Regions from separate parts of the Exiguobacterium sp. NPDC077395 genome, predicted to be linked through region 3. Evidence: riboswitches for the same ligand, from Rfam matches in the RefSeq annotation. Region 3 holds a riboswitch; each other region holds the start of a gene.
The links. Region 3 has a riboswitch for S-adenosylmethionine ahead of metK (methionine adenosyltransferase). Riboswitches for the same ligand answer to the same signal wherever they lie in the genome.
Positions count from the first base shown of each region.

Region 1: linked by a shared signal. The riboswitch ahead of ACQKD4_RS06295 (aminotransferase class I/II-fold pyridoxal phosphate-dependent enzyme) and the one ahead of metK (methionine adenosyltransferase) in region 3 are both predicted to bind S-adenosylmethionine.
Region 2: linked by a shared signal. The riboswitch ahead of msrA (peptide-methionine (S)-S-oxide reductase MsrA) and the one ahead of metK (methionine adenosyltransferase) in region 3 are both predicted to bind S-adenosylmethionine.

Region 1 covers NZ_JBNNHU010000001.1:1,215,223-1,226,039, reverse strand. The annotation lists gene ACQKD4_RS06300 (iron-containing alcohol dehydrogenase) at 1-810, opposite strand, end outside; gene ACQKD4_RS06295 (aminotransferase class I/II-fold pyridoxal phosphate-dependent enzyme) at 807-1,982, opposite strand; SAM riboswitch class I at 2,061-2,160, opposite strand; gene ACQKD4_RS06290 (AI-2E family transporter) at 2,319-3,419, shown strand; gene ACQKD4_RS06285 (MDR family MFS transporter) at 3,689-4,933, shown strand; gene ACQKD4_RS06280 (peptide MFS transporter) at 5,079-6,572, shown strand; gene ACQKD4_RS06275 (glutamine synthetase family protein) at 6,615-7,910, opposite strand; gene ACQKD4_RS06270 (SDR family oxidoreductase) at 8,100-9,140, shown strand; gene ACQKD4_RS06265 (general stress protein) at 9,168-9,488, opposite strand; gene ACQKD4_RS06260 (hypothetical protein) at 9,577-9,795, opposite strand; gene ACQKD4_RS06255 (GTP pyrophosphokinase) at 9,880-10,817, shown strand, end outside.
Region 2 covers NZ_JBNNHU010000001.1:1,170,036-1,180,852, reverse strand. The annotation lists gene ACQKD4_RS06060 (amidase family protein) at 1-1,257, opposite strand, end outside; gene ACQKD4_RS06055 (hypothetical protein) at 1,371-1,532, shown strand; SAM riboswitch class I at 1,577-1,676, shown strand; gene msrA (peptide-methionine (S)-S-oxide reductase MsrA) at 1,745-2,269, shown strand; gene ACQKD4_RS06045 (DM13 domain-containing protein) at 2,370-2,891, shown strand; gene ACQKD4_RS06040 (hypothetical protein) at 3,037-3,294, shown strand; gene tnpB (IS200/IS605 family element RNA-guided endonuclease TnpB) at 3,412-4,500, opposite strand; gene ACQKD4_RS06030 (DUF6678 family protein) at 4,628-5,044, shown strand; gene ACQKD4_RS06025 (SRPBCC family protein) at 5,808-6,230, opposite strand; gene ACQKD4_RS06020 (GRP family sugar transporter) at 6,430-7,293, opposite strand; tRNA gene ACQKD4_RS06015 (tRNA-Ala) at 7,417-7,489, shown strand; gene ACQKD4_RS06010 (four-helix bundle copper-binding protein) at 7,602-7,934, shown strand; gene ACQKD4_RS06005 (3'-5' exonuclease) at 7,996-8,562, shown strand; gene ACQKD4_RS06000 (glycosyltransferase) at 8,586-9,647, opposite strand; gene ACQKD4_RS05995 (sodium:calcium antiporter) at 9,739-10,728, opposite strand.
Region 3 covers NZ_JBNNHU010000001.1:792,325-803,141, reverse strand. The annotation lists gene ACQKD4_RS04095 (MDR family MFS transporter) at 1-1,012, opposite strand, end outside; gene ACQKD4_RS04090 (TIGR01212 family radical SAM protein) at 1,192-2,166, shown strand; gene ACQKD4_RS04085 (class I SAM-dependent methyltransferase) at 2,120-2,692, shown strand; gene ACQKD4_RS04080 (alpha/beta hydrolase) at 2,724-3,437, opposite strand; gene ACQKD4_RS04075 (N-acetyltransferase family protein) at 3,526-3,996, opposite strand; gene ACQKD4_RS04070 (hypothetical protein) at 4,161-4,682, shown strand; gene metK (methionine adenosyltransferase) at 4,726-5,934, opposite strand; SAM riboswitch class I at 6,067-6,186, opposite strand; gene pckA (phosphoenolpyruvate carboxykinase (ATP)) at 6,509-8,080, shown strand; gene ACQKD4_RS04055 (alpha/beta hydrolase family protein) at 8,104-8,868, opposite strand; gene ytkD (RNA deprotection pyrophosphohydrolase) at 8,849-9,322, opposite strand; gene ACQKD4_RS04045 (glucose-6-phosphate isomerase) at 9,422-10,774, opposite strand.

The sequences.
Region 1 (10,817 bases), 420 kb from region 3:
CCGAATCAACCGTTCTTGAACAATCAATCCGAACCCGACCTTGTCCCCATGTAACCAATGATGAGTCGAATCAAAGCGACTGAGTGCATTATGAACGGCGTGCGCAACGGCAACACGTGTGCCGGCATCCCCGAACCCACCGACCGCACCACCGATTGCGAGGACATGGTCGACGATATATCGGACGTCCGTTCCATAACGACGAAAGTCTTGTTCATGAATCGACAAGTCCATCAATTTACCGCACTGCGCAGCAAGTGATAACCCTGACTGAATCCCTGCATCCTTCGAAGTCGTCCCGCTAATATAACGAGCCTCGAACCACTTTGAGACCGTGTCGATGACGCCAGCCTTGAAATAGTCATAAGGCGAATCACGTAACAGTCGTTCATCTGCGATGACGCGCTCGATGACGACCGGAAACGTGTCATAGCGAATGTAAGAGCCTTCCTCACTGTAGATGACGCTCAGTGGTGTGAAGGCTGCACAGTTTGATACGAGTGTCGGGACGACAATGAGCGGGACTGACTGGGCGAATGCAATCCGCTTCGCCGTATCAATCAATTTACCTCCGCCGACGGCAATCCATACGTCTGGTCGATAGGCATTCAAACGATTTACTTCTTCGTCTGAACATTCCCCGTTGAACTGTACACTCGGAAGATTTGCTAGACGAGGGAACACGCGAACCGCTTCACCGTATCCGTTCGATCCTTTCAAAACGAGTGCCTTCCGGTTTCCAATCAACGTATGAAGGTTCTCGAGCGCATCATGCGAATGGTCATATTCGAGCACGGCCTGACGAATCACAAATGTACCTCCTCATAGGCTGCAAACAGTCTCTCAATCCGTTCTACCGCTTCATCAATCTTCTGTTCAGACGATACGAGACCGAAACGGATGTGGTGATCTCCCTCTGTTCCGAAGAAGTAGCCTGGTGTGACGGCAACACCCGCCTCGTGGAGTAACTTTGTCGAGAACGATTTTGCATCCCCCTCAGGTACTTTCGCCCATACAAAGAACGAACCCTTCGGTGCCTCAATCTCCCACCCCGCCCGGCGTAACCCATTAATCAATCGGTTTCGTCTTGTTTCGTAAAGTGAGGCTAGGTCATCACGTAAGTCGCGCGGAGATTCTAACGCCACAATCGCTGCCTCTTGAATGGCTGAGAAGACAGACACGTGGACGTGATCTTGATACGTGTTGATGGCTTCAATAATATCGGCATTTCCGACCGCGAACGCGACACGCCACCCCGACATATTGAACGCCTTCGACATCGTGTATACTTCAATTCCAATTTCTTTCGCACCATCTGCCTGAAGAAAGCTCGGGGGAACATAACCGTCGAACCCAATGCTTCCATAAGCGAAATCGTGGACGACCATCACATCATGCTTCTTTGCAAACGCGACGGTCTCTTCAAAGAATGCCGGCGTCGCGACAGCCCCAGTCGGATTACTCGGGTAGTTCAAATACATGAGTTTCGCGTGGGACGGGTCGAGTGTTGAATAGTCCGGAAGAAAGCCGTGTTCCTCTTTTAACGTCAAATCGATGATTTCCGCACCTGCGAGCCTCGCTCCAGAGATGTAATCCGGGTAACCCGGGTTCGGGAGCAAAATCCCGTCACCTGGTTCGAGAAGGCATTGTGGGAGTGTGATCAAACCTGATTTACTACCAATCAAGATGGCGACTTCTCGTTCCGGGTCGAGTTCGACACCATATTCACGAGAGTAAAATGATGCGACCGCCTCTTTCAATCGGGTCTGTCCTCGAAATGGACCGTATTGGTGTGTGGTCGGGTCCGTGATGGCACGTTCGAGCGCCTCACAGATTGGAGCGGGTGTCGGTAAATCGGGTGTCCCTTGCCCGAGTCGGATAACGCTCTTCCCGCTTGCCTCTACCGCTGCGACCTCTTCTGCTAATCCGACGAAGTGTTGCGTCGGTAAGGATTTTAATAATTGTGAACGTCTGTCTGCCATGATTCTTCCTCCTGATACGAAAAAACACCCCTTTCTGAGGAAAGGGGTGCTCAATACAGACGTATGTAGTCAACCACCTTCCCATCTCTCAAGGTCACCTTGCTGGAATTAGCACAGTATTTTGCAATCTGTTGCTGAAGCTTCATCGGGCCAGTCCCTCCGCTTCTCTTGATAGAAAGTGTTATTCGCTATGTAATTTTTGTATGTCCCTAAGTTAACCAGACATTTCCAACGGTGTCAAACATTTTTTTCAAAGTGAACATCTATTGAATCCTTTTCAAAAAACATTCATAGTAAAAGAGTAGAAAAATTATATTTGTATGAGGGGATAGAGCATTGGAGCTTAATCGTCAACTTATTTGGAAACTCAGTGTGATCGGTCTGATTTTACTCGTCTTATGGCGGGTCATCAGTGAACCGGATACCATCTCACGTGTTTTGCAGTACACGTTTCAGTTACTGACCCCAATCATCATGGGGATTGCCATCGCTTTGTTACTCAACACCGTACTCTCTTATATTGAAGAACGGTTCCATTTGAAGCGATATCAAGGTCTGCTCATCGTCTATATCACGTTTATCGGGATTTTAGCGATCTCGGTCGTCACGTTGTTCCCGCGGATCTACTCGAGTCTTTCATCACTCATCGAGGAGTTACCCGTCTACATCCGTCAAATCGATGCGTTCTTAGGTGATGTAAACAATTACTTGAAAGACTATAATGCGACGATCGCCCAGGCGATTGATTTTGCACGCTTCGAGGATCGTTATTCCGGATGGGTCGAGACGGCCGTCCTCTCTTCTGTCAGTTATGTCTCTAGTTTCACGATGACATTGATCAACTTCTTGATTGGGATTGTCATCTCCATCTATCTGTTAAAAGACAAAGAAGTCTTCGCTCGCATGTTCAAACGCCTTCTCTACGCGCTCTTACCAGTGGGCACTGCGAAGACGACAATCGATATCTTTCAGGAGATGGACTACATTTTTAAACGATACATCATCGGTAAATCACTCGATTGTCTGATCATCGGTGTTCTCGCTGTCATCGGACTCTTAATCATCGGGGCGCCATACGCGTTACTTCTTGGTGTCATCGTCGGGGTGCTCAATTTTATCCCATACGTCGGTCCGCTACTGGGGATGATTCCAGCGTTTATCATCACTTACTTCTATGATCCGTTCACCGCCGTATTGGTGCTCTTGTTCATCTTCTTGTTGCAGCAATTTGACGGGTTATGGCTCGGGCCGAAGATTTTGGGTGACAGCGTCGGAATCACTCCGTTTTGGGTCATCACATCGATTATCATCGGAGGAAGTCTATTCGGTCTCGTCGGCATGTTTGTGAGCGTTCCGATCACGGCGATGATTCAAGTCGTCTTGTCTAGACTGATTGATTATCGTTTGAATCGAAAAAATTTAAATGAATTACTCTAAATCCTCCCAATAATTTGTTGACACATTGATGAAATGTGTCATACAGTTGAAGAGAAGAACAACAATTAACAGAAAGGAGAGGTTCCCATGTCAGTAGTATCTTCGAAACCATTCATTCAAGTTCATACTGATTGGCAGGCACCTCTTCGATTGATTCATATCTAAGACGCCTGCCTAACTAGGCATGCATAAACAACGTGGGACGTCGTATGCCTTCATGCATATGACGTCCCTTTTGTGTCTAAAATTAAATAAAGCAGGTGACCTGTATGTTTCAATCACTCAAGCAACTCGACCGCAACATTTGGATACGTTTCTTAGGAGAAACGATCACGGGAATCATGATGTTCATGATTGCCCCATTCTTAGTCCTTTATTATAGTGACCAGTTAGACAGCTATCTTCAAGTCGGAATCATCATGGCGACGGGACCAATCATGGCGCTCCTCGGCTCGATGATTGGGGGACGGCTTGCTGATCTATACGGACGCAAACCAATCATGATGATCGCCATCGTTGGTGACGCGCTCGCCCTCATCGGTTTTGCGTTCGCCGACTCGTTTTGGCCGTTGCTCTTACTCAATGCCATGCTCGGCTTGACCAATTCATTGTTCCACCCCGCTGCCAGTGCAATGGTCGCTGATGTCACGGAACCCGAGCATATGAACGAGGCGTTCGGCCTCTTACGAATGGGGCATAACATCGGAGCCGCATTCGGACCGCTTCTCGGGAGTGCGGTACTGTTTATCGACAGGGAGCTCATTTTCTTTGCGGCTGCTTTCATCTTTGGATTATATGCCCTCGTGCTTGGGGCATTTATTCACGAGTCGTTGCCGGAGTTCACGGAAGATGAGACCCCGAGCAACCGTGAAGTGTTGCGCGTATTTTATAACGACCGCGTGTTTCTGATCTTTATCTTTGCGGGTATATTCATATCAATGGGGTTCTCGGTCGTCGAAAGTATGTTGCCGCTCTTTTTGAAAGAGTCGCTCCCGACGTATACAGATCAACAAAACCCATTCCCTTACTTGTTGGCACTTAACGGGATCCTCGTCGTTCTTTTCCAGTTCCCGATTGCATCGAAGCTTGGGAATAAGCCTTTTGGGAAAGTCATGTTTGCTGGAGCTACCGTATTCGGGATTGGGATGGTCTTGATTGCAATCGTCCCGAGAGCATTGTACGCTCTCGACGTTCCTTATCTCCCACTCGTCGGGATTTTACTCGCCGTCTACGCGTTTTACACGTTTGGCGAGATGATCATGTCCCCTGTCCAACAGACATTCATCGCCTTGATTGCGCCAGAGAACATGCGCGGCGCCTACAATGGGGCTGCGAGTGTCCAGTGGCTGATCGGCGGTGTGACGGCACCGATTATCGCAAGCGTCTTCTTCGATAATCGTGCCGGGCATATCGCACTGATTTTGATCGGCGGCGCGAGCTGTCTGTCAGGTATTATTTACTGGCAACTCGGACGTCACGTTCAAGCGACAGAAGCAAAGCAAAAATCCGCGTAATCACTCATTGACCACACTCTCTGTTTTTTAGAAAGTGTGGTCTTTTCATTCTTTTCATTCTTATTAAAATTTGAAATTATCATTCAATTCACTTTACAATCATAATAATCCTTTTTATGATAAAACGGTTAAGGAGGGATCTTTCATGGAAAGGATCGATAAACAGACAATCGTGGACAGTGTTCCACAAAAAGGCTTCTTCGGACAACCGAAAGGGTTGTTCACCCTATTCTTCACGGAGTTTTGGGAACGTTTCTCGTACTATGGCATGCGGGCCATCCTCGTATTCTATATGTACTATGAGGTTTCTGAAGGTGGACTCGGGCTCGACCGTAATGTCGCGCTGTCCATCATGTCCGTCTATGGTGCGCTCGTTTATATGTCAGGGGTCATTGGGGGATGGCTTGCGGACAGAGTATTCGGGACGTCACGTGCGGTCTTCTACGGTGGTGTGTTCATCATGCTCGGGCACATCGTCCTTTCGATTCCAGGTAGCGTCGTCTTCTTATTCATCTCCATGGCGTTGATTGTTATTGGTACGGGTTTATTGAAACCAAACGTATCAAGTATTGTCGGAGATATGTATAGTGAAACGGATCGCCGTCGTGACGCTGGATTCAGTATCTTCTACATGGGTATCAACTTGGGCGCGTTCATTTCACCGCTCATCGTTGGACAAGTTCAAAAAGACTACGGCTTCCATTGGGGCTTCGCCCTTGCTGCCATCGGGATGTTCGTTGGACTCGTCGTCTTCGTATTGACACGTAAAACGAACCTTGGCCTTGCTGGCTCGTACGTACCGAACCCGTTATCTCCTGATGAGAAAAAGAAAACGATTCGAATCGTCAGCCTTGTCACAATCGGAATCGCCATCTTACTTGCGATTTTGATTCCACTCGGCTGGTTTACGATTAACACATTCATCTCGCTCGTCGGGGTGTTCGGAATCGCGATTCCAACAGTTTACTTCATCATCATGTATCGCAGTCCGAAGACGACAGAGGTTGAGCGTTCACGCATCATTGCCTATATCCCGCTCTTCATCGCCTCCGTCATGTTCTGGGCGATTCAAGAGCAAGGGGCAACGATCCTTGCGAGTTATGCCGATACACGGACTGACCTTGAATTCTTCGGATTTACATTGTCACCAGCATGGTTCCAGTCGTTAAACCCGCTCTTCATCATCCTGCTCGCACCGGTCTTTGCTTGGCTGTGGGTTCGCCTTGGTGACCGAGAGCCGAGTATCCCGACGAAATTCGCTTTCGGGATCTTGTTTGCAGGGATCAGTTTCTTGGTCATCCTACTTCCTGCTTACTTCAGCGGTCCGGATGCCCTCGTCAACCCGCTCTGGCTCGTCTTGAGTTACTTTATCGTAGTGTTGGGCGAGTTGAGCTTGTCGCCGGTCGGTTTGTCGGCTACGACTAAACTTGCACCCGCTGCGTTCTCTGCTCAAACGATGTCACTCTGGTTCTTATCGAACGCTGCCGCACAAGGGATCAATGCCCAGCTCGTCAAGTTCTACTCACCAGAGAATGAGATGCTCTATTTCGGAGTCATCGGCGGAGTCGCCATCATCTTAAGTTTGATTCTGTTCGCACTCGCACCAAAAATCAAAGTATATATGCGCGGAATCCACTAATCATCAAAAACGCCAGCCGATTCGATCGGCTGGCGTCATTTTTTATTTGCGTACTTGAATGAGTGACAAGTAGCGGTCAATCATATTGTGGTTAAAGTAATCATGGAAGTTGTCTTGTTTCAGCGATTGAATTGATTCATGGAATGTCGCAGGAAGAGATGCGATTCCTTGGCTTTCGATTTGTTTCGCTGAATACTCGAACAAGTCGTCCTCGTTCGGCTTAGACGGTTCGAGCTTCTGCTCGATTCCTTCTAAACCAGCGTAAATGAGGGCAGCAAGTGCCAAGTATGGGTTTGCACTCGGATCAGGGTTTCGGACCTCTACTCGAGTCGCACTTCCACGAGAAGCCGGGATTCGAATCATCGAACTACGGTTCGACGGACTCCAGCAAATATTGACCGGTGCCTCAAACCCAGGAACGAGACGCTCATATGACTCAGGGAGTGGGTTTGTGAAGATGGCCGTCGCACGGGCATGCTTTAAGATCCCTTCGATGAAATGACGAGCAGTTTGAGAGAGGCCATAATCGGCGTCAGCCTCATCAAACGCGTTGTTTGTCGCCTTGCCCGCTTCGTCGTTCTTCCATACCGAGATGTTCAAATGCATCCCAGAACCGTTCACGTCACGCAACGGCTTCGGTAAGAACGAGACAGATGCCCCTTTTTCTTTCGCCGCAATCTTGACGATTTCTTTGAAGAACTGAATGTTATCTGCCGTATGGAGTGCATCGTCATATTTGATTCCGATTTCATGTTGTGCCGGAGCGACCTCATGGTGGACCGCCTCGATGTTGAATCCGACATTGCTCAAGCGGTTTGCAATATGCTGACGTACTTCATATCCTTTGTCTTCTGAACGAGTCGAGAAGTAACCGGCCTCATCATAAAACTCTCCATTTTCATCAAAGATGAAGAATTCAGGCTCTGCGCCGACGAAAACCGAGTAGCCATCGCGTGCAGCTCGCTCGAGTGCATCCTTCAACACATTACGTGGGTCGTATTCATATCGCTCACCCTCAGGTGTACAAACATCACAGAAGAACGCCAAAATACTCTCATCACCATCTTGCTCATAACGTGGACGATCTAAATCCGGTCTCAAGAATAAGTCGGAGTTTTTGATGGAAGAGAATCCGTTGATTGAAGAGCCATCAAACATTGTTTTTCCTTCAAAAACCTCTGGCAACAATTTTGCCGAAAGGGTCAAGAGTTTCAAATCACCGAGGACATCTGAAAAGTAAAGATGGATTTGGGTAATATTTTTCTCTTGTACCGTTTTCTCAATTTCTTGTTGCTTTTTTGCTACGTCATCCTTGTCTGTTCCGAATAGATTTGCCATGATTCTTAAAAACCTCACTTCAATGGATTTGACAGGCAAGCTGTCGTTACGCACCTTTCGTACGCTTCTCTATAGTTCATAACCGACTTCGTTTTTTTCTAAACATGAAATTTTGAAAGACGCAAAGTGGCTACATGACGTAAGACTTGATATGATGGATGGAGAATGTCACAGAGAGGGAGAACGCGATTGTATATTTTTATGACTGGTGGAACTGGATTTTTAGGAGGTCGACTCGCCAAAGAGTTGATTGAACGGGGGCATCGGATTTGCATGCTCGCCCGAACACCGGAAAAAGTAAATGCTCAGTTCACGGTGGAAGAAAGAAAATCAATCGATGTGTTGCCTGGCGATTTGACGGCACACGCACTCGGTGCTAATGAACAATTTATCGATTCACATAAAGGAAAAATGGATTTATTCCTACACATGGCAGCACTCGTCAAATTTGATGAAGAGTTACGCGATGAATTGTTTGAAACAAATGTAACGGGGACGAAAGAAGCTCTTCGATTGGCCAAGTTGATTGACGTTCCTCGGTTTTTCCATGTAAGTACCGCCTATACACTCGGGGCAAAAGAAGTCGGCGGCGAGACATTATATGATGTATCCCAATCCTTTTTAAATCCATATGAAGAGAGTAAGGCACATGCCGAACAGGCTGTCTGGCAATCGCGGGATGAACTCGACGTATCCATCTTCCGTCCAGCCATCATCGTTGGTGACTCGAAGACCGGAGAAGCGGATTCAAAGTTCACGATGTATGGCTATATGCGTGCACTCGAGCTGTTCAAACGGAAATTGGAGCGCCGCGGTCATGATTTTGAATCCATCCGTTTAATCGGATCGGCGACGGGCACCTCGAATCTTGTTCCGGTCGATTATGTCGCGGATGTACTTCTGGCCGCTATCGAGCATGCGAAAGCGGGCACGATTTACAATGTTACGAATGATAAGCCACCGCACAATGAGATAATGCTCGATTATATGAAGGAGTCGCTCTCTTTCCCGCATTTGACGATTACGGAGACGCCGTCGTCTACACTCAGTGCTGTCGAACAGTCATTTAACGACATGGTGAAAGTATTCAATCCATATTTGAATCGAAACATCACCTTCCATGATGAAAACACAAAACAATTGTTAAAAGATGCGGGATTCTCTCCACTTCGCCTCGACCAGCAGTCGTTGCGACGAATCGTGAATGCCTATTATCAAACAAAACACTAAAAAATGGACCGGGCTTCCGGTCCATTGTCATTTATCACAGACTAATACGATTTTTCCATCTTTGATTTCGCGCTCGAGTGAGTCGACCATCTCTTTCGTAAGACCGAGGCTTTCCATCTGTTCCATGCGATCTTCCGAGTTGCTCGTAAATTTCGAGAGCAACGACTCGAACATTCCCTTCTCAGGGATTCGGTACGGTTGGACACCGGCTTCTGCCGCCAGTCGAATCGTCAATTCTTCGTCTTTGGCGAATAAGTAGATGTGTTCGTTCACACACCCTCCTGAGACCATCTCGTTCACTTCATGGTCTACCGTTGTCATATCATTTACTACCCTTGTCTCTAACATGCCCCATCCTCCTAAACGTTCACAGTCATGGTTTTCACTGTTTTTGTTATTCCCGAAAAATGAGGTGGTAAACATAAATCGTCATCGTTTAATCATGAAAAGTCCATTCTTCCACATCAAAATGTTGCACGATTCCTTCGATGCGCTCACGTTCCCCTTCCATGGTAGCCCGCCCCAATATGCGCGCGGTCACAACGAATTGATTCCCATCTTCTCGGATGCGCGATATCCGATAATCCGCCTGTTGCAATAAACCAGCGATGATCTCCAGCTTTTCTCTCTCAGATGACCGAAATGTATGGTTCATGTTCATTCCCCCTCTGTATATATGCTACCATATCGTTTCGTGATGGAGATGATATACTAAGGACAGCGAAAAGGAGTGAGTGACGTGCCTAAACAAGATCTGAATACAATCATGCTGGAATACTTGAATGAAAAAGAAGATTATGAAGCGTTTGCCACAAAACTGAAAGCGCTCCTCAGTGAATTATTGACGGAAGCCGGGATCCAGTTTCATTCGATTGTCGCCCGAGCGAAAGAAGCGGACAGTCTCTATGCCAAACTCTCGCGTAAACCATACCAATACCGTTCGTTACGTGACGTACAAGACCTTGCCGGGATCCGGATCGTCACATACTTTCATGATGATGTTCGAGCAGTCGCACAAATATTAGAGGACGAGTTTACCATTGATCGAGAACAATCGATTGATAAATCGACTTTACTCGATGCAAATGAGTTCGGTTACTTATCAGTGCATTATGTCGTGGAACTAAGCGAAAAAAGACTTGCCCTTGGGGAGTACCGACGCTTTGCAGAAAAAGAAGCGGAGATTCAGGTCCGCTCGATTCTACAACATGCCTGGGCTGAAATCGAGCATGACCTCGGTTACAAAAACCCGAATGCTGTCCCTCCTGAAATCAAGCGTAGTTTCAGTCGTGTCGCTGGGCTTCTCGAGATTGCTGACTCTGAATTTGTGAACATCCGTAAACAACTAAGGACATTTGAACAAGAAACAGTTGAACAAATCCTCGATTCTCCTGAGAAAGTAGCTATTACTCGGGACAATTTAAACTATTATATTGCCAACGACCAAACCGTTGAAAAATTGGATCAAGCCATCTTCCAAAGCGAATGGTTGCTTGAAACTGATCTTTCGGCAATCGTGGAACTGACTCGAATGTTCCATTATGCAGATATTCGAACGTTCAAAGATTTGAACGACACGCTTTCGACCTACTTCACGCAAGCCATTCAATGTTCGACCTTACTCCCTTCTTCCCTTTTACCAAGACAAGGGATGGGTGTCGTCTATGCTGTCCTGGC
Region 2 (10,817 bases), 380 kb from region 3:
CGGGTGTCCTGCTTTCGCAGCCATGTCATAGTTCATGTCATGTGGCAGGACGATCGCGTCCAGTTTTTGCCCTTTTAATAGCTCATCCATTCCGTCCACTTTTGCGAAATGAACATCATCAATCCGACGGTCGAGATAACTAGCTTCGACGAGACGCCCTGAACGTGCATCTGACTGTTCAAAGATGGTCTGCCCGTGCGGAATCGATTCGGGGTGGTCCGCGTTCCATTCAATCAAGTCTGAAAGCGTCTTAAATGACACAGTTGTGTTCGCAAGATACGCCTCAATCCCAAGCTTGAATTCATCAAACAAAATATCTGCCTGTTCTAATGCATCGTGTTTCGGTAACGAGATCTCGACGAGTTCAACCTCGGCTTGACGCAACAATCGAAGTGCCTGTTCATACAACCCGACTTCTTCGTCTGAAATAGTTGGCTTGATAAATCCGACACGCATCCCGACCGCTTGACGGACATCGAGACATGTCACATAAGGCGGTCCGACTGGAGTTTCCCATGTCGCAGGATCAGCCGAATCTTCACCACACATTGTCTGCAAGGCAACGACCGCATCACGAAGGGTACGCGCCATCGGTCCAGCCGTATCCTGAGAACGTGAGATCGGAATGATGCCTGAACGACTGATCAAGCCGACGGTCGGCTTGATTCCGACGATACTATTATGCACACTCGGGTGTACAATCGAGCCGCTCGTCTCAGATCCAACGGCAAGGAGTGTCAAGTTTGCCGCAACCGCCGAAGCCGATCCAGAACTCGATCCCCCGACATCTAATTGGTCGCCATAAGGGTTCTTCGTTTGTCCGCCAACAGCACTCCAACCATTCGGCATATCTTCCGTTAAAAAGTTCGCCCACTCGGACAGATTCGCTTTTCCGAGAATGATGGCCCCGTCATCCCGCAATCGTTTCACGAGCTCGGCATCTCGACCTGCAAAATGATGTCGCATGGCGGCGGCACCTGCTGTCGTACGCATCAGACCGGCTGTCTCGATATTGTCCTTAATTAAGACGGGGATGCCGAGGAGCGGTTTGCGTACTCCTTTTTTATAGGCCCGGTCTGCCGCCTCTGCCTCGAACAGGGCGTCCGGATTTACCTGTATCACGGCATGAAGTCGCTCATTAAATGCAGCAATCCTTCTAAGATAATACGCTGTTATGTCTCGTGCCGTGAATTGTCCTTCTTTATACCCACGATGTGCACGTTCAATCGTCAGTTCATGTAATTGGATTTCTTCCATCCTACATTCCTCCTTTATCTCTCCCACTTTATTCGTGCTCTATGCCTGATTTCCTTTTCGTATCGCCAAGTCGATGTGTTCTTGTTACACTTAAGAAAAAACAGGAGGTTCCTATGACACGCTCCTACATATTCGTTCTACTCGCTGTGTTCGGTCTATTTTTCTTGCAGTTATACGGAGAAAATGTGCCGTATGGTCCGTTCATTTCGATTGGGTTGATTGGATTTATCATCGTCTTGACGATTTTTCAGTTGAAGCGAAAACCGAATCATTGACGAAAGTATTTTGAGGGTGGTATGATGCTCTCACCAACTACATATCGATATCAAGAGTGAACGAGAGATCTGGCTCCATGACTTCACAGCAACCTGCCATTGGCAAGGTGCTACGACCAGCAAGGGAAACCTTGGACGATATGACGAGAGCGCTCATGTCATCCGACGTGAGCGCTTTTTTTGTTGAAATACGATTTGGAGGGAACGACAAGATGGAAAAAGCAACATTTGCAGGTGGCTGTTTTTGGTGCATGGTAACACCTTTTGAAGAACTACCAGGGATTGAAGGAATCGTATCCGGCTATATGGGCGGACAGATCGACAATCCGACGTATGAAGAAGTCAAAACTGGAACGACTGGTCATTTAGAAGTCGTTCAAATCACATATGATCCATCTCTGTTTTCATATGAGCGTCTCCTCGAGCTATATTGGATTCAGACCGACCCGACCGATGAAGGTGGTCAATTCCAAGACCGCGGGCCACAGTATGCCCCAGCCATCTTCTATCACACGGAGGAACAACGAATCGCGGCTGAGGCGAGTCGAAACGTATTAGCGGCAAGTGGTCGCTTCACGGCACCTATTGTCACAAAAATCACTCCGGCGACGACATTCTTCGAAGCGGAAGAGTATCACCAGGATTACCATAAAAAGAATCCGAAACACTATAAAGAAGACCGGGCCATCTCAGGACGGGACACGTTCATCGAAGAGAACTGGACCGAAACCGTATAACGGTCATCAGACGCGAATTTTAACATTCGCGTCTTTTATAAGCCCAATAATCGGGAAAAGGCTATTAATGGTTCATACATCCGAAAAGGAGGACTTATACATGAAAACAAGTACGAAACTTATCATCGGTGTGATCGGCGTAGCCGTGATCGCCGTCGCCTGGTGGCTCATCTCACCGCTTTTCTTGACAGAGACCGTCGATGAAGGATTACCACCGACAGCTGTTGAGACGCCTGCTTCAGAAGAAGAAACAGAGGAAGAGACAACTGAGACACCGGAAGCACAACCGAGTCAAACCGAAGTAGCGGGTGTGTTCATGGACGGGGAGAAAAATTATGAAACGACGGGCACGATTCGCTCCGTCGAGGCAGAAGACGGGACGTACCTCCGATTTGAGGAGTTTGAGACGACAAACGGACCTGACTTATTTGTCTATTTGACGAAGCCAGGACAAGAGACAACCGAAGGCGTCAGTCTAGGATCGTTAAAAGGAAACATCGGGAATCAAAATTATTTAGTCCCTGCGGATGTGAATCTAGAAGAGTACAACACAGTCGTCATCTGGTGCCGTGCGTTCAGCGCGACGTTCGGGACTGGAGAACTGGCTGTAACAAGTGAATGAATTGACTGAAGGGTGGCTGAACAAATTGGCCACCCTCTTTTCAATTGAATTTGCCTAAAAAATAAAGACCAATCATCCAACATTAATTGAGAATATGCTATCATATATGTAAATAAGTGTAATTAAATTGAGGAGGTACACGATTATGGAGCAGACATTCTCACAACCATACAAACACTACTTTTGGAAACGTTTCTTTCTTTTCTTCATTCCATTGATGATGGTCGGTATATTATCCGAACCGATGATTATTCAAAATCCATTTGAAAAGCTCGAAGACTATGGAGAATTTGTGTTATTCTTGGCAATTTATATCCTTGTACTCGGTGGATGGGCGGCGTTTATAACGTCGATGATGTGGCGTATTAGACAACGCAAGTTGAAAAAAGAGGAGAATGAGTGAACTACTCGCCACTTATTTGCTTTGCAAATTGAAGTGGGAGCTTCTTGGGAAGACCGTGCTCTTATTAGCCACGGTTGTTTACCAAGCTCGTTGGGCAGTCCCTGCCCTGAAGGATTGTCAGTCGGCCAACATCAATAGGTTGATGCTCGCGTTGATGTCACGGTCATGATGCGCGCCACAGACACATGTCCATTCACGCACGTCCATCGCCTTCTTCTCGCCCTTTACTCCGCAAGTGGAGCAGATTTGAGTGGATGCGTACCAAGGGTCTGCCTTGATGAGCGTCCGTCCGTAGAAGTTTGATTTGTATTCGAGTTGACGGACGAACTCGTACCAACTGACATCGCCAACCGATTTGGCTAAGCGTCGGTTCTTCATTATGTTGCTCGATTTCAATGTCTCCACGACGATGACTTGGTTCTCGTCAACGATCCGTCTTGACAGTTTGTGAAGGAAGTCCTTGCGTTGGTTGGCAATCTTTTCGTGTTTCTTGGCCAAAAGTAATTTTGCCTTTTCACGATTCTTGCTTCCGATCTTCTTTCGCGACAGCGCCCGTTGCGCCTTCTTGACCTTCGCTTCGGATTGTTGAAGGAAACGTGGGTTTTCGATTTTCTCCGATACCATCGCGTCGTTCGTCATGACGGCGAAGTGTTCCAGACCGAGATCGATCCCGACCTTGTGCTCGGCTGGGATCCATGGTTCATCGTCCTGTTTGACGAGGATGGAGACGAAGAACTTGCCCGTCTTGGTCATCGAGACCGTCGCCGACCGGATGACGCCCTCGAACGGGCGATGTTGGGTGAACCGCACGAACCCGACCTTCGGCAGACGGACTTTTCCCGACTCGATGCGGATCGTGCCATGCTGGTTGTTCGTCGTGTAGGAGGCACGCGACCGTCGTCTCGATTTGAAGTTCGGGAAGCCGCCCGTCCCGGCGAAGAACTTCGCGAACGCGGTGTCCAGGTTCAGCTTCGCATTCGCGAGCGCGAGACTGTCCGCCTCGGCGAGGAACGGGAACAGGGGCTTGTAGGAGGCGGGTGTCGCCGGTTTCCGTCTCGTTCCGCTCCCCGTTTTCGCCTCCTCGCGGATGGCGATGCGGTCCTCGAGCAGCTTGTTGTAGATGAACCGGGCGCAGCCGATCGTCTTGATGAGGAACTCGGCCTGTGCAGGCGTCGGGTGGAGCCTGTATGTGTAACCTTTCAGCATGTCCGTCCCTTCTCCCTCCAGCAGATCGTGATGTGTCTTCCTCATCCGTTACCCGCGGAGGGGGAGGGAGAATCTGACGGAATCACGAACTTTTGTTCGTCATATCTGTCACAGGAGGAGAAGACTATTGGACCGGGCGATTCATCTCCCGCCTACGCTGGGCTACGCCCCGAGACGCTTAGAGGAGGGAGAATTCTCGCCTGATTTAGTTAAAATGACCTCTTATTACTCCCATCCAGTGATGAATAATACAAAGTGGGAAGAAATTAGAGAAGCAATGTGCAATACTCCTACTCACTTCCAATGGCGGACAAAAGATATTGAAACCGGCTATATTTCAATGTGGGATGTTGAGTGGTATTATCATTTCAGACTTGGGGACTACAAATACATTGAATGGTTAGAAATCAAGGCAGATACCGAGGAACTCCGAAAAGACCTTTTAGATATCCTTGAAAAAGTTCATGTTCCTGGAAAGATTCTTGAAGATGCTATTCGAGTTTATGGATATGCTGATACCGGATCTTATGTTGACTATATCTAGTAGAACTCACTATGATCAATTTACACTTTTCGCTCTTAATTTCAATTAGGGCGTAAGCAGACGGCCCAAATCCTTGTATTTGACTTTTCTCTTGCGTTCCGTGCCTCCCGTCGGAAAGGTAAGAAATATATTTCTTATCGGCGACACACGCATCCACTCGGAGTGTTCCATCACTCCCGAGAACGAGAACACCGTCCGGACGAACCGATCCAATCCTTCGAACGTATAGTCATCAAGTAGTCATTCGTTCATCACGTCTAAAATTCTTCCCATTCTCTACAGAACGACTTCTCTCAAAAAGTCCATTCAGTCCACCTACGGAAGTTTATCGCCAAAATCATCGGCGGAAGTGCAAAAAAGGGGTCTAGCCACCAAAAATTGATGACCGAACCCCTCTTTTTTTTAAATCTCCCCAATAGTATATGAGTCCTTTCGAATTTCCCTATCGATTTGAAGAAGGTACAGCGAGTCAACTTGAGCGCACATTCAACAGGAAAATGTTCGAGCTGAGCGACTTCTAACGCATCGAGAAAAGAATGAACGAAATAATTTAGTTGACGAAACTCTACTAACAAATTCGGACAAGCCCATTTTGCACGTATATGAGCGCCCACCACAACGGACCATGTGCACAGATTTATTTACTCCAACTTGATGAAAGACGCTTAAACACCACTCAAAATCATCGCATCGCTCAGTATTCTCCAAAACCTTGTTCATATCATTGAAAAGGGAGCTGCTGTTCAAAGCATCTGTTTATCTTTTATACACTCTTACCATTTGCATATCGAGTGAAATTATCGAGAATTGCCTGCCAGCCTTGTCGTTGCAATTCAACCGGATTCATCGATTCTGTATCAAATACCTCGATCACTTTCGTCTGATTCCCTTCTGAAGCAAATGAAATTCTAACTCTCCGTTCATCGTCAAGACGATACTGAATGAGCTCATTTACTTTAACTTCTTCATACACTCCTTCAAAATCAAAGCCCATGCTCTGATCTTTTGCTTCCATCCGACTACGAAACTTCCCACCGATCCGTAAATCGTTTTCCGCTTCGGTCGTATGCCAATCGTCAGACGCATGATTCCATTGTTTAATATGATCTGGGTCTGTCCACAGTTTCCAGACAGTGTCGATTGGTGCATCGACGAGCGCTGATATCGTCACTAAATTTGATTCCATGATTCGTTTCCCCTTTATTCTACATTTTTCTAATCAATCACGAATGCGCTGCCCCTCCTATATGACGAACGCAACATGAGATTACTTCCCTATCGGTCACATCATCTCCTGCTCTCCCTTAATATCGGTAACCAAAAACCCTGAATGGCACGCTAGCACGAGTGCGCATTCAAGGTTCTTATCATTTCATCATCGAAATTTAGCTCTTGGCAATCCCAAGCATAAATCCGGCAACGACAATTAAGCCAATTCCCATAAAGACATAGACGCGTTCTTTTGTCGTCTTCTCCTCTTTTAAGAGGTAGATCCCACCGAGTGTCGCCACGACGACGTTCAATTGAGATAAAGCGAATGAAGTCGCAATCCCCACTTCTCCGCTCGAGACGAAGAGACCGAAGTTCCCGATCCCCCAGGCAATCCCGGCTAAAATATTCTTGAACGTACGTGAATCGATTTTCTTGACGTCCTTCTCACGAAGACTGAAGAGAAGTGCTGCGATGAACATCCCGACCGATTGTGGAAGAATCGCGGTGATGCCTTCTACTTCAAAGTAGTTCGTCAAGACCGCATACGTGACGTAACCGATACTTGAAACGAATAAGACGAGTAACCCCTTCTTCAACGCACCGGCGCTATCTTTGTCTTTTTTCTGTTGATACGAAGTCATCGTCGCCCCGATGATGATCAAGACGAGCGCTGAAAATCCTAACCATAGCTCTGTCGTCGTCTGCCAGTCCCCGAGCACGATGACCCCAAAGAGTGATGTTCCAACGAGCTGCATTCCTGTACTGATTGGCATCGCTTTGGAGACGCTTAGGATTTGGAACGATTGGAACTGCAAATATTGACCGAGCGCCCAGAACGCCCCTGAGATAAATCCGGTCACGATGGCGAGTGTCGTGAATTCCGGTCGGAATACGAGGGCAATCACGGCCGCCATGATCATCGCCCCAATGGTCGTTCCGATTAACTGCTGAATCGGTTTTCCTCCCACTTTCGACACGATAAGTGGGATACTTCCCCACATGAGTGCCGGTAAGAGTGCCAAAAGAATCATTTCCATAAAGCACACCTGCTTTCTTAATATAACGTCTAACATGAAATTCCCACGTCTCCAATTTTATAAACCTAAATTGCAAAAGGGAATTGCCATGTCGAATACTACGATGATATAATGATTTCGAACGGGGCATTAGCTCAGCTGGGAGAGCGCTACGCTGGCAGCGTAGAGGTCAGGGGTTCGAGCCCCCTATGCTCCATTAATCTGTCACATCTCTTAAGAGATGTGACTTTTTTATTGGTATGGTGCGATTCAACCTTTATATGAACGGGTAATGAAAGATAGACTTTTTCATACAAGGGGGAATTTTGATGGAACGCACATCTGTAGAAGAAACATTGGCGAGCGTGATTGAATGTATGCGCGCTTGTAACCATTGCTTCTCAAAAAGTTTACAAGAAGAAGATTTACACATGTTCACTGAATGCATCCGATTGACACGTGAGTGTTCCGACATCTGTTCGCTCGCATTGAAAGCCTTAGAAACAGATTCGGCCTTCTCTAAACCAATTGTCGCCTTGTGCGCACAGGTTTGTGATACATGTGCCGTCGAATGTGGCCGTCACTTGCATGACCACTGTCAGGCTTGTTCAAAAGCGTGCGAGCGCTGTGCCGAAGCTTGCCGTACACTCGTCGCCGCTTAAGCACGACATTCGTCTAACTTTCTGTTAGACTTTTTTTATTGCAAAAGAAAGAAGGTAAATTATGAATCATACCATTCTCGCTCTCGATGTGGAGACCGCTAATCGAGATAGCCGTAGCATCTGCTCAGTCGGGTGGAGCATCCTGCAAAATGGAGAAGTCATCGATACTGATCAACGACTCGTCAATCCAGAGGAAGATTTTGATATGGGGAACATACGGGTTCATGGCATTCGTCCGAGTGACGTATGGGATGCCCCTGCGTTACCGGAAGTACTTGCCTCTCTTTACCCGATTTTACGAGAAGTCGACCTCGTCATCGCACATAACGCCTCATTTGATATGGGTGCCTTAAGAAAGGCAATTGTGAAATATGATCTATTCGATTTCCCTACAATTGAGTACGGATGCACTGTCAAATTGTCACGTAAACTGTATCCTGGACTCCCGAACCACAAGTTGAACACGATGGCAGAATACCTGAACGTGCCTTTTATTCATCATGATGCAGCAGAAGACGCTCGCGTATGCGCTCTACTCATGCGTGATATGATGCAGAAAACCGGCATTACAAGCCCGAGAGAGCTACATCGCTATACGTCAGTCAAAACAGGAACACTCGCATATTAAACCGGTCATGAGCCCATGACCGGTTATTTTTTGAAAATCCATCGTTTTTGGACATAGTAACTGACAAAAAAGAGAAAGCTGTCGACGATAATTTTTAGGATGACTTCTCCTTGTCTAAATAAAAGAAAAAGAAGATAGACCAACAATGCCGAGGTTACCATCTGGAGAACGACGAGCGAAAAATATTTGGAAAGTGATCGTCGCGCTTTTGAATGAAAGACGACTTTCCGATTGAGGAAATAATTGAATAGAGAGGAGATAATTCGAGCGATGACCGTCGCGATGACGACGTGAGCCGTATCGAAGTACGGTGATAATAAAAAGATAAAACCTGCATACATCCCAACGTCGACAAGAAATGAAGCGACGGACGATGCCGAATACATCAAAAACATACGATAGATTAAAATCGAATCTAAAATCGGTCTAAAATGGGATGAAATGTTTTCGTTTTCATATACCGTCTGGATGGTCGTCTGTTGAATCGGAACCTGTAACCGCTTTGTGAACGTCAGCATATTCATCTCGAACTCATATCGATTCCCTGGAATGTCAATCAGTTGTCGTGCGTATCGCATCGGGATGGCACGAAGTCCTGTCTGAGTATCTTTTAACTTCAATCCACTCCCGATCAACATGACGAGTCGTGTCGCCTGATTGCCGAATCGACTTCGGAGCGGAATCTTGTCCCCACTGAAGTCACGGCATCCCATGATCAGATGATGCGGCTTACTCACTCCCTCCTCATACACATTGACGACGTCCTCAGGTAAATGTTGTCCATCGGCGTCAACCGTGATGACACCTAACTTGTCGGGATAGGTCTCTGCAATATGCCGCAATCCAGTCTTCAGAGCTGCCCCTTTTCCTTGATTCTGTTCGTGCGTTAGCACTTGGTCAACAAATGATGCCACCTTTTCAAATATGCCTACCGTCGACTCATCACTACCGTCATTGACCACAACGATGGTCGAAAACCCGCTCGCCCTCAGTCTTTCCACGAGTGTGACGAGTGCATCGTCAGGGTTGTAGGCCGGAATCAAAATTGTATACGCTTGGCGTGTTTCTACTTCTTGCACTTGCATCGCCACCCCTCCTTCAATTCCCTTATACCCGAAGCAACGGATTCGCATTCTCAATTAAAAAATGCACCAGTCCTGAGACTGATGCATGAACTCACCCGATAAAGATCAAGTATGACGAAACAAAGTACACGACAACGACGAGCAGCGAAGGAATGACGTAACGTACCTTCGACGTGACATTTTGTCGGAGAACGCTATACATGACGAGAATCGATAGAATCGTAATCCCGACCGCCGACACAAGGTGTGAAGTCGATACGTCTGCCAAAATCGAACCATTACGATAGAACACGTCCGACATGGCGATAATGAGCATGTTGAAGATGTTACTTCCGAGAATCGAACCGAATGCCAAGTTGACGTTTCGAAGTTTGAGCGCCATAAACACGGCGACCGCTTCAGGTAATGAAGTTGATGCGGCAATCAAGAAGCTCCCGACGAAACTAGAACCGAGTCCTGTGACGACGGCGATTTGGTCTCCTGTGATGGAGAGTGCCGTCCCGGCTGCCATGATGACGACAGCGGCAATTAGAAACCCGAATCCAGCTCGTTTCAATGTGATATCTTCATACTTACTGACGACGACCTCTTCTTCCACTTCATGCTCAGCGACCGGCTCTTTCGGTTGCTTCCCGATATAGTAAATCCCAATCCCGTAAAGAAGGGCAATTAAAAGTGCGTCGACACCAATTCCGATGAAGGTCATATCGACTCGGACAATCAAGGCGATCAATGTCGTCACGGTCAGCAACAGACCAAGTCCTGCCGTGTATAGATGATCACGGCTCGCATAGTTGAAGAGTTGCTTTTGACGGAAATACAGGTCGAACATCGCTAAAATAAAGATATTGAACAAGTTAGACCCGAGCATGTTTCCGATGGCGATGTCTGGATTGTCAATCATGACCGCTGATATACTCGTCGTCACTTCAGGTAGTGACGTCGCTCCCGCCAGCAAAACGGTACCGACGAGCATCCCGCCCATTTTTGACTTTTCCGTCATGACATCGGCGTATGTGGACAACTTGATTGCGGCATAGACCGTGATGGCCGCAGCTAATAAGAAATAAACAAATACCATTTTTTCTCCTCCTTGGGTAAACAAAAAAGACCTTTTTATGGACGACAAAAACGCCCATAAAAAGGTCTTGCGGACTTGTAAAAGCTCGA
Region 3 (10,817 bases):
GATATTGTCCCGCCTTACCAGGAGGGGCAAGTTTTGCTGCAATCGTCGGGACTGCTGGCCAGACGAACATTTCCCCGATTGTCATGACGACCATTGCGACCATAAACATGCCAAATCCGCCAGCGAACGGCACGATCAAGAAGGCACCCAGGAAAATAGAGGCCCCGATAATCAATTGACGTTTTAAGTCGTCCTCAAACTGTCGTAAGACACGGTTGAGTAACGGCTGTGCGAATACGATCATCGCCCCGTTCACCGTCCAAAGCAGTGAATATTGGCTAATTGTGACACCAAGGTCTTTCGAATGAACGGCAATCGTCCCTTGCCACTGAACGTACACGAACCAAAGCACGGCGTAACCGACGGCGACATACCACATCGACTTCATCGTTGCGCTCGAGAGGGTCGTGGCGGCTGCCTCTAACTGTGATTGAACGACAGGACGTGCCGGGTTTTTCAAGTAGCGAAGTCCAAATAAAAGGACCACGACAAATAAGACCGACAAGAAGAAGTTCGCATAAAAGATCCACTCGATGTTAAAACGCGCGATTTGACCACTCATGGCCGTACCGAGGGCGACACCTACGTTTTGCGCAACGTAAATCGCGTTGAACGAACGGCGTCCACCTTCTGGCCAGATGAGTCCCGCAAACGCGTAAACGGTCGGAAAGACGAGTCCACCTGAGAACCCAATCATACCGAGCCACACCAAATAGCCGAAGAACGTGGCGTGGAACAGTAAAAACCCGAGTGAGCTCGCAAGCAACAAACCGACAGAAATCATGAGCGTCATCTTTCCACCGATTCGGTCAAATAATGTCCCTCCGATGTAGTTTCCGACGATCGCGAGTGCGGAGTTCACAAGAAGTGCCACCCCAGCAAGTGTCATCGACTCACCTAAAAAATCATGAATATACAGTGTGTTAAATGGCCATAAAAAAGACGCCGCCGTTGTATTGAGCGCCATCGCAATGACTAGAATCCATACCGAAATTGGCATTTTATTGTTCACACCAAGTCCTCCTTTCATTCCTCTTTCACATCAAAAAAAATCGGCACAAATGGCCGAATCGACAAGATTTCCTTATCAAACCTAAACGAATGCCAAAGAAGTGTCAAGAAAAATTACTTATTATGAAGTTTTGTCATTTTTCATTTGTGATAGCATGAGCAAGGAAGGAGAGATGTTGAATGAATCCATTTGGTCAAAACCGATATCATACGTTGAATGAAGCGTATCGCCGAGAATATGGAGGAAAGGTTTTCAAGGTCCCGCTTGATGGCGGCTTCACCTGTCCGAACCGTGACGGACGCGTCTCAAAAGGAGGATGTACGTTCTGTTCAGACGATGGGAGTGGTGATTTTGCAGGAAATGCTTGCGATCCGATTCCCGTTCAATTTGCCGAAGTGAAGGCTCGTCTTCACCAAAAGTGGAAGAACGCCAAATACATCGCTTATTTCCAAGCATTCAGTAACACGTACGCGCCGGTCGAACGGTTACGTGAGTTGTACGAACCTGCACTTCTAGAAGAAGGCGTCGTCGGTCTCTCGATTGCGACACGTCCGGACTGCTTGCCAGACGACGTCGTCGCTTATTTAGCAGAATTGAAGGAACGGACATCGCTTTGGGTGGAGCTCGGCCTTCAGACCATCCATGACACGACGGCGAAAAAAATCAATCGTGGACATGACTACGAGACATTTTTGAGCGGTCTTGCAAAACTTCGGCGCCACAACATCCGTGTCTGTGTTCATATCATTAATGGTTTACCAGGTGAGACACTAGAGATGATGCTCGACACAGCCCGAGAAGTTGCTAAAATGGACATACAAGGAATCAAGATCCATTTACTTCACGTCTTGAAACATACACCGCTCGCCCGTCAATACGAAAAAGGCCTACTCGAATTGATGGAGGAAGACGACTATGTCTCCCTCGTCTGCGATCAGCTCGAATGTATACCTCCCGAGGTCATCGTTCATCGTTTGACCGGGGACGGCCCACCTGACTTATTGATTGGTCCGTTATGGAGTCGTCACAAGATGCAGGTGTTAAACAAGATCCGTGCAGAATTGGAACGACGAGATTCTTTCCAAGGAAAAAAGAAGGATGAGATGCATGGGATTAATGAGAGTACTACCGTTTGCAAAACAATTACTACATGACCACCTCGAAGAAGGACATGTCGCCATCGACATGACCGCCGGAAACGGACACGATACGCTATTTTTGGCGAATGCAGTTGGCGAAACGGGTCATGTGTATGCATTTGATATCCAGTCAGAAGCGGTCGCGTCCACACGCGCACGTATACAGGAAGCCGGTCTCGATGAACGGGTGTCCGTCATTCATGACAGTCACGACACGGTTCAAGCGGTCGTCACGAACGAGACGCGCCCCATCTCCGCTGCCGTCTTCAATTTAGGTTATTTACCAGGAAGCGATAAATCAATCACGACTCACGGGAATACGACGATTGCCGCATTATCTCAATTATTAGAGGTCATGACCGTCGGTGGCGTCATCGTCATCGTCATCTATCACGGACATGAGAGCGGAAAAGTCGAACGGGATGAAGTGCTTCATTACGTGGAGTCGCTTGACCAAAAACAGGCTGGCGTCCTCCGCTACGGTTTCATCAACCAAATCAATCATCCACCATTCATCGTGGCGATTGAAAAACGCACATAAGCAAAAGGCGACTCATTCGAGTCGCCTTCTGTCATTCTTGAATCAATTCATAAAACGTCATCAATGTCTCCGCAAACTTGGTGTTCAAACGTTCATATCCAAAATGCGGGAATCCTTCCAACCGACGGATGTAGACTTGATCCCCACCAATCTTCCGGCAAACGTTTAACGTCAACTTCACGTCCGCAAATTGATCGTCTGGTGCATAGAAACAAGCAAGCGGAAGTCGTGGTAAGTGCTTCTTCTCTTCTTGATGTTCCACGATTTCTTCTTCAATCTCACGATATTGCGCATAGGTGATCTCACCGAAGCGTGACGATTCCTCGCCTCCACCAGTGAATGTCATCATCCCGAGCGGCATGTCTGGGCGGAAACGGTCGACAGCACTCGCGACGACTTGTTTCAATCCGCCGATTTGACGAGTGGCATGCCAATCAAATAAAGGAGAGATATACGTCAAACTCCCAAGCGGCACATCATACTCTTGCAAGAGTCGGTTCGTGAAAAGTGCCCCGAGACTGAATGCCACGACGTGGATCGGTAGTTTGTATTCCCCTGCCTCACGCAACGCTCGCTTGATGAGCTGTTTATGGTCATCTGCCGTCAATCCGACCGATTGGTCACGGACGACAATTACTTCGTACTCGTCTTGGAGTCGGCGAATAAAGTTCTCACTAATCCGAGACGTGAACTGTAGCGGGTACACGATGACGATGACCCCTTTTCGTGCTTCTTCATATGTCATGCTGCCGTCACCTCATTTTTAGACTATATGTATTGTATCAAAAAAACATCAGCCGCAACTGATGTTTGAAGAAAATCCGTCTGGAGGCTTAGCTCGGATGATATCGTAAATGAATGAGTTCCATCGGCTGGTCGTATACCTCTTCTTGGACCCGATTCACTTCTTTAAACGATTGATGCAAAAGGAACGCAATCGCTTGGTCATTTGAATTTTCAACGTACACTTCCATCGGTTGTTCTTTTTTCGATTGGAGATAGTTTAAAAAAGCTGCTCCATATCCGTTTCGGTGATAATCAGGGTGAAGATAAAGACGAAGCATCTCCCACATGTCACCGCGATCGATGGCATGACAAAATCCGATGACATTTTCTTCGAACTCGCCGACGATAAAGTATTGCTCTCGTGCTTCTTCACTCGAACTGATCGCTCGAACAATCTCTTCTTGTCGATAGGCGCGCTCCATCGCTTTCAAACGATTCAAATCATCCTCTGAAATCGTCGCAAGTGCAATCGTTCGAATTAATGCTGCATCTTCTGGAACTGCTTCCCTCATGTTCATGACAGCTTCCCCCTTTTGGCCAATCTATTTGTATCATTCCCTATCGTCACGTTTTTATCCTGCCATTCGTTTCTTTTTCGTGACGATTCATAAGAAAACGTTATGTCCGCAATCGACTAGGGTATAAGACTAGCAATGCCAATCACATGAAGGAGTGGAACAACATGGAACCAAAATTAGAGCATGACCCGAAAATCGAACAAACAGAGAATCCGAACCGTCAATTTGATCAATTGGATGCAGGGGGTCCAAAAATCAGCGTTGTGACCGGGATGCTACTCGGTGCCCTCGTCGGTGGTCTCCTCGCCTTACTTAGCTCCTCGAATCGGGAGCAGACGAAACAATCGCTTACGAATGCAAAATCTTCGGTCGGTGGCATCGTGAATGAAGTCAAGCAAGATCCAGCCGGGAAAGCATCTCAAGTCATTGAACAAGTAAAGACCGCTTCCGGCAAGATACAGGAAGTCTCCACAGACGTCCAAAACGTATATGAAAAAGTCGTCGGAGAAGTCGATACGGTCAAAGAAGACGTCAATAAAATCGTCGAGACGGCTCAAGAAGCCAAATCAGATTTACAAGACATCGGTGAAAAAGTCGTCGAAGCGAAGGATACCGCGCTTGGACAAGAAACCACTTCAACTGATTCGTCATCGAATGACAATAAACAGACACCACCAACGACTTGAACATAAAAAAACGACCTTTCCGCGGAAAGGTCGTTTTTGTTGATTACGCGAAACGCTTCGCGCCTTCTTCAAGAACTGCTGCTTTATCTGTTTGCTCCCATGGGAGTTCGATATCTGTACGACCGAAGTGACCGTAAGCTGCTGTTTGCTTGTAGATTGGACGACGAAGGTCAAGCATCTTGATGATGCCTGCTGGACGGAGGTCGAAGTTCTCACGAACGAGTTCAACGAGCTCTGTTTCGCTCAATTTACCAGTGCCGAACGTGTCGACAGCGATTGATACTGGATGTGCTACCCCAATCGCGTAAGCGAGTTGAACTTCTGCTTTATCCGCAAGTCCTGCTGCAACGATGTTTTTCGCTACATAACGAGCTGCGTATGCTGCTGAACGGTCAACTTTTGTAGGATCTTTACCAGAGAATGCGCCACCGCCGTGACGAGCGTATCCACCGTACGTATCGACGATGATTTTACGTCCTGTAAGACCTGCATCTCCTTGTGGTCCACCGATTACGAAGCGACCAGTCGGGTTGATGAAGTATTTTGTTTCAGCATCGATGAGTTCAGCCGGGATGACTGCTTCGATGACATACTTTTTCAAGTCTTCTTGAATTTGCTCGAGTGTGATCTCTTCTGCGTGTTGTGTCGAGATAACAATCGTGTCGATGCGAACAGGGTTGTTGTCCTCATCGTACTCAACCGTTACTTGCGTCTTACCATCCGGACGGAGGTAATCAAGCGTACCGTTCTTACGAACTTCAGCAAGACGACGTGATAATTTGTGCGCCAATGAGATTGGAAGCGGCATGAGTTCAGGTGTCTCGTTTGTCGCGTATCCGAACATGAGACCTTGGTCACCTGCTCCGATTGCATCGAGTTCCTCTTCAGTCATCTGACCTTCACGTGCTTCAAGAGCTTGGTCAACACCTTGTGCGATGTCTACTGATTGCTCGTCAATCGACGTCAAGACTGCACATGTTTCTGCATCGAAACCATATTTCGCGCGTGTGTATCCGATTTCACGGATTGTTTCACGGACAACTTTCGGGATATCCACGTAAGTTGACGTTGTGATTTCACCAGCTACGAGTACAAGACCCGTTGTGACAGACGTTTCTGCCGCAACACGGGCATTCGGGTCTTCCGCTAAAATGGCATCCAAAATCGAGTCAGAGATCTGATCACAAATTTTATCTGGATGTCCTTCAGTAACCGACTCTGAAGTAAAAAGTCGACGGTTCAATTTTGACATTCAAAAAACCTCCTATAATAAGGGTGATATGTGGACGGTACTCGTTCCCCTTACGCGTTGCTTTGGGACGGTAATGAAAAAAACCTCCCCCGATGACATACATGGGGAAAGGTTGAATCGTTCTTCCTTACCCTCTTATCGTTCGAAGCTAATGGCTTCGCTTCAGGATAGCACCTTTTCCGCACAAGACTTCATGTCGGACGGTTGCTGGGCTTCGTAGGGCCTTGTTCCCTCCACCGCTCAGAATAAGAGTATCCGTTACGAAAACCATCATATAAATGACGCTCGATTATGTCAAGGGAATCGGACGAATTCGTTAAAGTTTTCACTGACTTGCAAAACATTTCTGTTTGTGAATCGTCAAACATTTTTTAAATTCGTTTCTGTTTTTTAACACCTTGTGATAAGAGAATGTGATAAACTGTCTTTGTAAGAAAGCGCTTACTTAGAGAGAAGAAACGCTTGTGTTTAATTAGTGTGTCACATATAATTAAAAATGTCATACTGATTAATCGTAATCGCGGAAGTATGCGGATTTCATCCACATCTATTTAGGGGAAAGGTGGGATTCAGGATGGCGACAACGCTCCTGAAAATCGAAGAATTAATTAATGGTGCCGACATGAAACGGAACTTGACGGTTCCAGAACTGGTGGAAGAAGCCATTCAAAATGGGGAAGGTGTACTGACAAAAGACGGGGCTTTATCTGTCAGCACCGGTGCTTTTACCGGACGGTCACCGAAAGACAAATTCGTCGTCCAAGATGAAGTCAGCAACAACCTTGTCGATTGGGGAAAAGTGAACCAACCGATCGCGGAAGAGAAGTTTTCAGCACTTCTCGACAAAGTACTGAACCATTTAGAAAAGAAAGACAAACTTTATTACCTCGAAGCGTCTGCTGGTGCCGATGAGCACTATACGTTACCGGTCCGTGCCATTACAGAATATGCATGGCATAGTCTGTTCGCAAAACAGCTGTTTTTACGCGAATGGCCAACGAAAGGTGCGTTCGACCCGTTCACTGTGATTTATGCACCAAGTTATAAAGCAGACCCTGCAGTAGATGGCACGAACTCAGAGACATTCATTCTCGTTTCATTCGCCAAGCGCACGATTCTGATCGGGGGAACAGAATACGGTGGCGAAATTAAAAAATCAATTTTCTCCGTCATGAACTTCTTGTTACCTGAGCAAAACGTCTTATCGATGCATTGTTCGGCAAACGTCAACGATGCAAACGAAACGGCACTCTTCTTCGGGTTGTCGGGAACTGGGAAGACGACACTTTCAGCTGATCCACAGCGCCACTTAATCGGAGACGATGAGCACGGATGGTCACCGGATGGGGTCTTCAACATCGAAGGCGGTTGCTACGCGAAGACGATCAACTTGTCGCGTGAGAACGAACCACAAATCTATGATGCAATCCGTTTCGGTTCATTGATTGAAAACGTCGTATTGAATGAAGATCGTACGCCGGACTACAAGAACATTTCCTTGACTGAAAATACGCGTGCAGCATATCCGATCGAATTCATCGACAACGCGATGCTCCCATCACGTGCCGGTCATCCGAATACGATCGTCTTTTTGACGGCCGATGCATATGGTGTCTTGCCACCAATCAGCAAACTGACGAAAGAACAGGCGATGTACCACTTCTTGTCTGGTTATACGTCTAAGCTTGCCGGTACAGAGCGTGGTGTCACAGAACCACAAGCGACGTTCTCGACTTGCTTTGGTTCACCGTTCCTTCCGCTCGCTCCAGAGCGTTATGCGGATATGCTCGGTAAATTGATTGAAGAGCACGATGTAGATGTCTACCTCGTCAACACGGGCTGGACAGGTGGAGCATACGGCGAAGGTTCACGCATGAAACTCGCCTATACGCGTGCGATGGTCAATGCCGCCGTCAACGGCCAGCTCCGTGATGTCGAAACGATGAAACATGACATTTTCAATGTCGAGATTCCTGTAGCCATCGATGGTGTACCGAGCGACGTGCTCAATCCGCGAGATACGTGGAGCGACCCAGCTCGTTACGACGTCGAAGCAAAAGCACTCGCCATGAAATTTAAAGAAAACTTCACTCGCTTCACGAAAGCAAGTGAGTCCGTCATCGCAGCCGGACCACTCGTCATCTAACACAAAAGCACTGACTCGATTTTTTATCGAGTCAGTGCTTTTTCCTGTCGCAACATCCAATCCATCGCTTGTTCGGTCGTCTCCCATTTATCCCAAAACGGGAGCTGGTGACCGAACGGGAGCACCCAAAACTCTGCCTGTTCTCCTAATTTCTCGGCGACGGCTGTCGCATGACGTAAGCGAACTTGTTCATCGTCCGTACCGTGGATGAGCAGTGTCGGGGCGACCCATTCCTTGTAAAGCGGAGAACGGTCGACATACGCAGATTCTGCAGACTCGGGGTCCCCACCCGTCATCCGACGTAACATCTTCCGCATCGAACGCTGTTCTTCATACGTCCACTCGAGGTTTGTCACGCCAGCCCATGAAGTAACCGTCGTGACCGGTCGTTCGGAAGCGAGCGAGAGGGCCATCATGCCCCCTCTTGAAAAGCCGAGGACGTGAACCGGTCGTCCACTCATGTGGACACGGTCGAATAGCGAGAGCACATCCTCTAAGTCTTCTCCTCCAAAGTCTTCTTTTCCCGTCCCGCCGTGATTGCCACGATAGACCGGGGCGACGACATGAAAGCCCCGCGATGCAAACTGCATGAGACGTGGTAAACGAACATCCCCGATTCGCGCCGTTCCTCCTCGTAAGTACATCAACACTTGGCCATTTGATCGTTTCGGCTCAATCGAATACGCCACGACCTCTTCCCCATCTGTCGTCGTGTACCATCCTCGTGTCACTCGGTAACCCGCATAGGGTGGTAACACATCGATTCGGTCAAACCAGTTTTTGATCATAGAGAACCCTCATCGTTTCTGGTAGGACACGGTCTTTCATCATGAAGCTGTAGCGTGGATTGCGCAATAAGTTATCCGGCAAGGCATCGATCAGGACAGCCCCATCTGTCTCGTCAATGGCAGGATGATCCTCGAATCGCTCAATCTCCGCATAATAAATGTTTTTGATGACCGTATCACCTCTACCTAACACACGGTACTGTCCCAAATAGCGCAACGTTTTGACGACTCCACCGGTCTCTTCGTACACTTCCCGGATAGCGGCATCGTCCTCGTGTTCTCCTGGCTCGACTTTCCCTCCTGGAAACTCGAGTCCGCGCTGTTTATGCTTCGTCAATACCCACTTGTCTTCATATCGGGCGACGACCCAGACGTGGAGCGGCGTGTCTGAGAACGGATAATGGGTGAAGCTTAACTCGACTTGATTATGATAGTAATCCTTGAATGTCTTCATAGTCCATCCCTTTCTTTCCCCTGTCTACTCTCACTTTACCTTGTCTTCACCCAGTTTCAAACAAAAAAATCGATCCGACGCGCGGACCGATTCGTTTTCTTATTGATTCAAACGTTTTTCGAGCTCTGCTTTTTGTTCTTCATACCCTGGTTTACCGAGTAACGCGAACATGTTCGCTTTGTAAGCTTCGACGCCTGGCTGGTTGAACGGGTTCACCCCGAGGATGTATCCGCTCATCGCACATGCTTTTTCGAAGAAGTAGAACAAGTAGCCGAGGTGATACGGTGTCATCTCTGGCAATTCGACGACCAAGTTCGGTACATCGCCGTCAGTGTGTGCGAGAAGTGTTCCTTCTGTCGCTTTGTCGTTCACGAACTGAATCGTTTCGCCTGCGAGGAAGTTCAAACCGTCCAAATCTTGAGCGTCTTCTGGGACGTTCATCGAGTGACGGACTTCTTTCACACGAATGACCGTCTCGAACAAGTCACGACGACCTTCTTGGATGTATTGCCCCATCGAGTGGAGATCCGTCGAGAAGTCGACAGCCGCTGGGAAGATTCCTTTGTTGTCTTTTCCTTCTGACTCACCGTAAAGTTGTTTCCACCATTCTGACACGTAGTGAAGAGCTGGCTCATAGTTGACGAGCATCTCAATCGATTTGCCTTTCGCGTAAAGGGCGTTACGTACGACTGCATACTGATACGCTTCGTTTTCAGCCAATTCTGGTGAGCTGTAAGCGTTTTGCGCGTCACGTGCCCCTTCCATCAATGCATCGATATCAATTCCAGCAGCGGCAATCGGAAGAAGTCCGACTGGCGTGAGGACAGAGAAACGTCCACCGACATCATCTGGAATTACGAACGTCTCGTATCCTTCTGCGTCCGCAAATGTCTTGAGTGCACCACGGGCACGGTCTGTCGTTGCATAGATCCGCTCACGCGCTCCATCTTGACCGTACTTGTCTTCCATGAACTGCTTGAGGACACGGAATGCAATCGCAGGTTCTGTCGTCGTTCCTGATTTTGAGATGACGTTGATTGAGACCTCTTTGCCTTCAAGTACTTGAAGCAACTCTCTCATATACGTTGAAGAGATATTGTGGCCCGCATAGAATACTTGTGGTGCCTTGCGCTCTTCTTTTGACAATACGTTGAAGAACGAATGTTGAAGCATTTCGATCGCTGCACGGGCACCGAGGTAAGATCCTCCGATTCCGACGACGACGAGAACGTCTGAATTCTCGCGAATTCGTTCCGCCGCAGCTTTGATTCGTGCGAACTCATCTTGATCGTATTCGGTCGGAAGATCGACCCACCCAAGAAAATCACTTCCGGCACCGCTCCGCTCGTGAATCACCGAGTGAAGGGTTTTTACCGTTTCTTGCATTTGGTCGATTTCGTGCTTCCCTACGAATGAGAGCGCGTTTGAATAATCGAAACGTACAGTTGACATGTCATTTCCTCCTTTAAATCGCTCGTAAAAGAGCCATACATGA